DNA from 2 places in the Dickeya chrysanthemi NCPPB 402 genome. Region 1 is predicted to be linked to the other one. Evidence: predicted binding sites of a transcription regulator. Region 1 holds the regulator's gene; the other holds the start of a gene.
The links. Region 1 encodes LexA, which represses DNA repair genes until DNA is damaged. Its sites were predicted from a motif close to TNCTGTATGTACATACAGNA; they were not measured.
Positions count from the first base shown of each region.

Region 1 (4,500 bases):
GACGCGATCGGATAACCTGACGGCTTCATAGGAGAAGTCTGCGGCAATCTCTTCCAGCAGGGCGATGGCATTTTGCTGGGCCTTATCATGGGAGATCTTCTTAACCCGCGCTTCGTCATCGATCGCTTTAGCGATGGCCCGTGAAGACAACAGCTTATTGAATAGCTCATGACGAACCGGCAAACGCGGGCCGATGGTTGCCAGCCGCAAACGGGAGAAGTGCATCCGCGCTACGCGCGCCAGTTTGTGAGCGATGGTTTTATCGGTGCCGTGCTCCGTCGCCATATAACGCAGCGAGACAGGCACCGAGAAACGTACGAAGCTGTCGCGGCCCAGCCATAACACTGCAAAAAATTTCTCAATACCGTTTAGCAGACGCAGGTGCGGCGTCCCCTGATTTTGTCCTTCGCGGCCGGGAGAGCGGCCAAACATGACGGAGACCGGCACCATCTGTATGTCGAGTTCCGGATTATTGCGATGCAGATCCAAATAATCGTGGAACAGTCTTATCGACTGCTGCTTGGGCACGTAGTAACGGAATAAACGCGGGCCATCATTGATAAAAACGTGGCTCGGCAAGGTTTTTCCGTCGATGTGCAGCGGCTGCAACGGATCGGGCAGACCAAACTCCAGACATTTTGTGCGCAGAGTCAGCAGGTCCGCCTTGGAGTTGTAAGGCAATACATAGAAAATCGGCCGCGTCGGATCCAGGCGTTGTTCATTAACGGGATCCTGTGGGATAACCTTACTTTTTACCAGTAATTTTAGTGGGAAATTCAGTAGTTTATAGTAAATTCTACGCCAACCTGACATAACAACCAGAAGCCTCTTGTTAGCAATGCGCGCCAAGGATACCAGAAACCCGACAGGATATCTGTGGTGATGAAACCATGGCTGCGCGTTAAAATCGTGGCCAATCAAAAATTAAAAGGCGGAGTAAGCATGAACAAAACAACCGGAATAACCCGCATTATCAAAGCAGCGGGTTATTCGCTGCAAGGATTGAAGCAGGCGTGGCGGCATGAAGCGGCATTTCGCCAGGAATCATTGCTCACGGTTGTCGCCGTTATTATTGCCTGCTGGCTTCCGGTTTCAATGGTGGAACGGTTGCTGTTAATCGGTTCTGTGGTGCTGATCGTGCTGTTTGAACTGGTGAATAGCGCCATCGAAGCGGTGGTGGATCGCGTCGGTATGGACTACCACGAGCTGTCGGGCCGGGCAAAAGATATTGGCTCGGCGGCAGTATTCGTCGCCTGCCTGTTGGCGGCGACGGTGTGGGGGGGAATACTGTGGAGTCATTTTGCGTGATGTTTTGCAGAATCGTAGAAAAATCCTCGCAATAGCCATATCACGGTTCCCATCGGCACTTTCCCTGTATATACTCACAGCGAAACTGTATAAACAAACAGGGGGCGGAATGAAAGCGCTAACAACCAGACAACAGCAGGTTTATGATCTGATTCGCGATCATATTTCACAAACCGGTATGCCGCCCACCCGGGCTGAAATTGCCAGTCAGCTTGGCTTTCGCTCGCCGAACGCCGCCGAAGAACATCTCAAGGCGCTGGCCCGTAAAGGCGTGATTGAAATTGTCACGGGCGCTTCCCGTGGTATCCGTCTATTGATGGAAGAAGAAGACCAGGGGCTGCCGCTCATCGGTCGCGTTGCCGCCGGCGAGCCGTTGTTGGCGCAGCAACATATTGAATGTCACTATCAGGTTGACCCGGCGATGTTCAAGCCGAGTGCGGATTTTCTGTTGCGGGTTAGCGGGATGTCGATGAAAGACATCGGTATTCTGGACGGCGATCTGCTGGCGGTGCATAAGACGCAGGATGTGCGTAACGGCCAGGTGGTGGTGGCGCGTATAGAAGATGAAGTGACGGTTAAACGGCTGAAGAAACAGGGTAATGTGGTACAACTGCTGGCGGAAAATAAAGATTTTGCGCCGATAGTGGTCGATTTACGCGAACAGAGTTTCTCCATCGAAGGGTTGGCGGTTGGCGTAATCCGCAACAGCGACTGGAGCTGACGCTTTGTTCCCGCCCTTGGTTGTCGCTGCTGTACATCGTCTACACCGGTGTTCACTCTGTCTGGATGGCACCTTAATCTCCCGGTTTTATCAGTAACTGGGCTGATGGTACCGAAAGGGTATTGATACAACGGAAGACGATGTGTCCAGGAGCGGAGGTATTCAGGGAGATAATGCATTCAGGATGAATAGTGTGAAGCAACGCTTCACACTCAGCGTTTTTTATATGTGTTCCGTTTTTCTTCGGTTCAGCGCTTTTTCACAATGATGCTGTGATCGTGATTACAACTATCCCGATGTTCGCAGGATTCCACTTTTTGGCATTCGCCGCATAAGCCGTGAGCTTCCACCACGCTGTGGCGCAGGGCAAAGCCCGCTTGTTTGGCCAGTTGATGCAGTGTTTCTTCCACACCTTCCGTCTGACGTTCCGTTACCTGCCCACAGCGATCGCAGATAAATAACGCCGACGTATGACTGTGCTCTTCAAAATGGTGGCACAGTACATAACTGTTGGTGGATTCCACCTTGTGGATAAAGCCTTGTTCCAGCAGAAAATCCAATGCGCGATACACCGTAGGCGGCTTGGCCTGAGGCTCGGAAACGCGGAGCAGGTCCAGCAGGTCATACGCGCTGATCGCACCGGGTTGCTGGGCCATCAAACGCAACACTTCCTGACGTTGGGGCGTCAGACGCACATTGCGTTGTTGGCAAAGCTGTTCAGCCTGGGCAACAAGTTTGTCCGGATTGGTTGAATCCATTGCAGTAACCCTGAAGCGAGTGTGAAATTATGTCGGCATATTATCATGACTGGATAAAAACACCGAGATAGCTGCCTCAAGGTTGCGCTGGCGCCCTGTTTCGTCATAAAACCCAGTACCATAGGGTAGTTTTCTGACGCATGGTCACCTTGCTGCATTCCGACGGGGTTTACCGCGAGCTAAACCACCAGATCGATCAGCAATACCCGTGCGGCGGTTTCCGCCTGGACAATAAGGCTGTTTTCCTGCTGAACGAAAGCGCCGTCGCCACAGTGCAATACACTCGGTATCGCCGCGGTATTCCCATTAATACGCAGCGAACCGTAAATCGATTGCAGGTAAGCACGGTTGCCATTCAGCGTCAGGTTCTGTTGTTCGCCTGCTGCCAGATTCAAATGATGGATCCAGACCTGTTGACGCAGATGGAGGGCATTGGCCGATTCATCCGGCGATGCCAGTAACTGATAAGGGCGCTCGTCTTCCAGCCTCAGCCGCTGCGTGCACTGGTTTTCCCGCGTAGGGCAGGCGTCCAGCCACAACTGTAGCCGGGTTAGTGGCGTATCATCGCTGATATTGTGTTCGCTGTAGCTGATATTGGGTTGAGTGGCGAGCAGAAGCGCTTCACCGGCTTTGACGCGGGTATGATTGCCGTTGCTGTCGCGGTATTCAGCGTGACCTTGCAGCACCACGTTCAGAATATCGACGCGGGGATAGGTCCTTGGCTGAAAAGAGGCACCTGGAGCCAGTACTTCCTGATTGAGGACCCGCAGCGAGGCAAAACCCAGGAGATCAGGATCAAAGTAATGACCGAAAGAAAATGTGTAGCGTGCCTGCAACCAGCCATAGTCAGCCTGGCCGCATTGTTCTGCTGCTCTGCTAATGATCATGGTATTCGACCCTGATAATTATTGATAAAGCGATAGTAATTGTCTGGACGATGGATTGTTAGCCAGTTAATCTGGTCGGTACGTTCAAAAATCCTGAATGAGTGAAAAAATGGCAAAAGAACGGGCATTAACCCTGGAAGCTTTAAGAGTCATGGACGCTATCGATCGCCGGGGTAGTTTTGCCGCTGCTGCTGATGAACTGGGACGAGTGCCTTCCGCTCTGAGTTATACCATGCAGAAACTGGAGGATGAGCTGGATGTCGTGCTGTTTGATCGTTCCGGCCATCGCACCAAATTCACCAATGTTGGGCGAATGCTGCTTGAGCGGGGGCGCATTCTGCTGGAAGCAGCCGACAAGTTGACTACGGATGCCGAAGCGCTGGCGCGAGGATGGGAAACCCACCTGACCATCGTGGTGGAGGCGTTGGTGCCTATGGAGCCGTTGTTCGCTCTGATAGATAAACTGTCGCTGAAAGCCAATACCCAGGTGTCATTACTGACTGAGGTGCTGGCAGGCGCATGGGAGCGGCTTGAACAAGGTCGTGCGGATATCGTTATCTCGCCGGATATGCACTTTCGCGCCTCTTCGGAAATCAACACCCGCAAATTATATTCCATGAAGAATGTGTACGTAGCCAGCCCGGATCACCCTATCCATAATGAACCTGAACCGTTATCAGAGGTAACACGTGTGAAATATCGCGGCATCGCGATTGCGGATACCGCTCGCGAACGCCCCGTCCTCACGGTGCAGTTACTGGATAAACAGCCTCGTTTGACCGTAAGTTCAATGGATGACAAGCGGCGGGCGCTACTGGCTGGTTTA
Region 1 is NZ_CM001974.1:3,998,904-4,003,403, reverse strand. It holds gene plsB (glycerol-3-phosphate 1-O-acyltransferase PlsB) at 1-813, opposite strand, end outside; gene DCH402_RS17655 (diacylglycerol kinase) at 943-1,308, shown strand; gene lexA (transcriptional repressor LexA) at 1,418-2,029, shown strand; gene zur (zinc uptake transcriptional repressor Zur) at 2,278-2,787, opposite strand; gene DCH402_RS17640 (pirin family protein) at 2,967-3,674, opposite strand; gene DCH402_RS17635 (LysR family transcriptional regulator) at 3,784-4,500, shown strand, end outside.

Region 2 (4,500 bases), 1.4 Mb from region 1:
AAGAATTCACGGGCGTCTTCAATGGTCATCTCCAGCACTTCGTGGATGCTCTTGCCCTTGTATTTAATCTCCAGCGTCTCGCGGTTATAGCGTTTGCCTTTGCATTGGTCACAAGGCACGTAAATATCCGGCAGGAAGTGCATTTCCACCTTGATCACACCGTCACCCTGGCAGGCTTCGCAGCGCCCGCCGCGCACGTTAAAGCTGAAACGTCCGGGGTTATAACCGCGGCTGCGCGCTTCCGGCACGCCGGCGAACAACTCGCGGATCGGCGTAAACACGCCGGTGTAGGTAGCCGGGTTGGAGCGCGGGGTACGGCCGATCGGGCTTTGATCGATGTCGATCACCTTATCGAATTGCTCCAGCCCCTGAATGTCACGGTACGGCGCCGGTTCGTTCAGTTCGCCGCCGTTGAGCTGGCGCTGGGCGATTGGGAACAGCGTATCGTTGATCAGCGTCGACTTGCCGGAGCCGGACACCCCGGTAATGCAGGTGAACAACCCGACCGGCAGCGTCAGGGTGACGTCTTTCAGGTTGTTGCCGCGCGCGCCAATCAGCTTAAGCACTTTAGCCGGGTCCGCCGGTACACGCTGCGCCGGGATCTCGATTTTGCGCGCCCCACTCAGGAACTGGCCGGTCAGCGATTCCGGCACCGCCATGATCTGCGTTGCCGTCCCTTCGGCAATCACCTGCCCGCCGTGCACGCCTGCGCCGGGGCCGATATCGATGATATGGTCGGCGGCGCGGATGGCGTCTTCATCGTGCTCCACCACAATCACGGTGTTGCCGAGATTACGCAGGTGGATCAAGGTCTCCAGCAGGCGTTCGTTGTCGCGCTGGTGCAAACCAATAGACGGCTCGTCCAGCACGTACATCACGCCGACCAGGCCCGCGCCGATCTGGCTGGCCAGACGAATACGCTGCGCCTCGCCGCCGGACAAGGTTTCCGCCGAGCGCGACAGCGACAGGTAATTCAACCCGACGTTGACCAGAAAACGCAGACGATCGCCGATTTCCTTCAGCACTTTTTCGGCGATTTTCGCCCGTTGGCCGCTCAGCTTGATGTTATGGAAAAACTCCATCGCATGGCCGATGCTCATATCGGCAATCTGCGGTAGCGTGGTCTGTTCTACATAGACGTGGCGCGCCTCTTCACGCAGGCGGGTACCGTTACAACTGGCGCACGACCGGTTGCTGATGAATTTCGCCAGTTCTTCACGTACGGCTGTCGATTCGGTTTCTTTGTAGCGGCGCTCCATATTGTTGAGCACCCCCTCGAACGGATGACGGCGCACCGAGGTATCACCACGATCGTTGATGTACTTAAACTCGATATTTTCTTTGCCGGAGCCGTACAGAATCACTTTTTGAAGCGCCGGGCTGAGGCTATCGAACGGCGCTTCGACATCAAACTCGTAATGCTCCGCCAGCGAACGCAGCATCTGGAAATAGTAGAAATTACGGCGATCCCAACCGCGGATCGCGCCGCCGGCCAGCGACAGCTCGCCGTTTTGCACCACGCGCGCCGGGTCGAAAAACTGCTGCACGCCCAGCCCGTCGCAGGTCGGGCAGGCACCCGCCGGGTTGTTGAACGAAAACAGCCTCGGCTCCAGCTCATGCATGCTGTAACCGCACACCGGGCAGGCGAAATTGGCGGAGAACAGCAGTTCCGGCGCGTTCGGGTCATCCATATCCGCCACCACGGCGGTGCCGCCGGACAGCTCCAGCGAGGTTTCAAACGATTCCGCCAGACGCTGCGCCAAATCGTTGCGCACTTTAAAGCGATCGACCACCACTTCGATGGTGTGCTTTTTCTGCAACTCCAGTTTCGGCGGGTCCGACAGGTCGCACACTTCACCGTCGATACGGGCACGGATGTAGCCCTGCGTCGCCAGGTTTTCCAGCGTTTTGGTGTGTTCGCCCTTGCGTTCTTTCACGATCGGCGCCAGCAGCATCAGCCGTTTGCCTTCCGGCTGCGACAAGACGTTATCCACCATCTGGCTGACGGTCTGGGCATCCAGCGGAATATCGTGATCCGGGCAGCGCGGCTCGCCGACGCGGGCGAACAGCAGGCGCAGGTAGTCGTGGATTTCCGTGATGGTGCCGACGGTGGAACGTGGGTTGTGCGAGGTGGATTTTTGCTCGATGGAAATGGCGGGTGACAACCCTTCGATATGGTCCACATCCGGCTTTTCCATCAACGACAGGAACTGGCGAGCGTAGGCCGACAACGACTCCACATAACGACGCTGCCCTTCGGCATACAGCGTGTCGAACGCCAGCGAGGATTTGCCAGAACCGGATAACCCCGTCACGACGATCAGTTTGTCGCGTGGAATAATCAGGTTGATATTCTTCAGGTTATGGGTACGGGCACCACGAATTTCGATCTTATCCATGCACACTTTTCCCGCAATAGACGCTGTTTTTTATCCTTTATCTAAAAAAGGAAGCCAGTAGAAACGGCCGATTATGGCACAAACAAAACTGAATGGATATCCAGTACCTGACAGCAATTTCTGCAACAGTGGAAAAAAGAATGCGGTTCGCCTCGCGGGTATTATCTGGCTCAATGGCGTGATATAGTTTTTCGTTTAAAATTTAAATATGTGATTGTTCAGGAGACACCAACATGGCCAGCAGAGGCGTTAATAAAGTGATTCTTATCGGGAATCTGGGTCAGGACCCGGAAGTCCGTTACATGCCGAACGGCGGCGCGGTCGCTAACCTGACTCTGGCCACGTCGGACAGCTGGCGCGACAAACAGACCGGCGAGCAGAAAGAGCGCACCGAGTGGCACCGTGTCGCACTGTACGGCAAGCTGGCTGAGATCGCCGGCGAATACCTGCGCAAAGGCTCCCAGGTGTATATCGAAGGCCAATTGCGTACCCGCAAATGGCAGGATCAGGGCGGTCAGGACCGCTACACCACTGAAGTCGTGGTTGATATCTCCGGCAGCATGCAAATGCTGGGCGGCCGCGCTGGCGGCGGCGCTGGCGCTCCGGCCGGTGGCAACATGGGCGGCAATACGGGTGGTGGTAACGCGCCACAAGGTGGTTGGGGTCAGCCGCAACAGCCGCAGCAAGCCAACCAGTTCAGCGGCGGCGGCGGTCAGTCCCAGTCCCGTCCGCAGCAAAGCGCGCCGATGCCGAGCAACGAACCGCCGATGGATTTTGACGACGACATTCCGTTCTGATAACCATCATCAATACCGGGGCCGACACAGGTTCCGGTATGGATGAACAGGTTCAAGGATGAACCCAGTTAGCACATGAATCAGGAAAAGGATGAGGATACTGCTTATGTCACGTTCATTTGAATTACAGAGAATTTCCGAAGCTCATCGTCAGGCAATGTTGCAATCTGTTGAGCAGTCATCAAACCGTGTTGGTGCAGCAGGTATGGCAGCAGCAACCGTCAGAACACTCTCCCCATCAGATCTGAATTCACTGATTAATCAAGCAATGAATCAGGTGCTACGCTCCAGTGAATGTGAGCGATAAAAGTAAAATTAGCTTACTGACAGAAAAACTTTCAGGTTAACAAGGGACGTTATTTTAGATCGATGGAAAACGATAATTCGTTGGTTATAACTAATGAAAAATCATGGGTTTTTCAATTACTGGTAAAAAATCCAGAAGACAGTATTGGCCTGATAGCCTACTCGTTCTATAAACTTGAAAAAAACCAATTCGCTGAAAAACTGCGCGCTAATGGTCAATCCCTTTACCGCCAATAGAAAACAGTAAACCACAATAAATAGAGCCATATTAATTATGGGCCGAACGCCCTGCTCTTGCAGGGCATTGGTTTATATGGTCACGATTCTTTCGCATCCATCGCATCACCAATAGCGTAATAATGCCCGCCCGCCACATGATGCAGGCTGCGCCATTTTGGGTCAGCCGTTTCAAAATGCCAGTGACCCTCACTGAATACGCGTGAATCGGCCCAGGCACCGATAACTTCTCCGATAAACAGATCGTAGGTTTGCTGGTTGTGCGGCTCAGGGATCAGTTTGCACAGCAGCCAGGCGGCGCAACCGGCCACCAGCGGCACATCCAACTCGTGAGTGCGAAACAGCTCCACCTGACAGCGCGCCAGCTTGTCCGGAGTATCCCGCAGGCTGATACTGCCGAGCTGATTGGTCAATTCCAGTTGTGCCGTCGTCGGCACCTGAATGGCAAAATAGCCGCTGTTTTCCAGCAGTTCACGCGTTTTAGTCGCTTTATCCAACACCACGGTCAGCTTAGGCGGTGCAAAATCCAGCCCACAGCACCAGGCTGCCGCCATCACATCTTCTACCCCATCATGGCAGGCCGACACCAACACCGTCGGCCCGTGGTTAACCAGCCGATAGGCTTTTGCCAGCTCAACCGGTGACATCGTGCTATTCATAGTGGCTCCTGCGTTATGCACATTGCTCTCCACTTTACACCAGATGCTCAGAGCCAATCACCTGCACACCTCCAACCGGGTTCAACGCCGCCGCCAACAAAG
Region 2 is NZ_CM001974.1:751,545-756,044, reverse strand. It holds gene uvrA (excinuclease ABC subunit UvrA) at 1-2,399, opposite strand, end outside; gene DCH402_RS03410 (single-stranded DNA-binding protein) at 2,633-3,196, shown strand; gene DCH402_RS21020 (hypothetical protein) at 3,303-3,503, shown strand; gene DCH402_RS03405 (flavin reductase family protein) at 3,820-4,398, opposite strand; gene DCH402_RS03400 (Rossmann-fold NAD(P)-binding domain-containing protein) at 4,433-4,500, opposite strand, start outside.
Region 2: the regulator LexA is predicted to act here: its motif matches at 2,486-2,505, upstream of uvrA (excinuclease ABC subunit UvrA).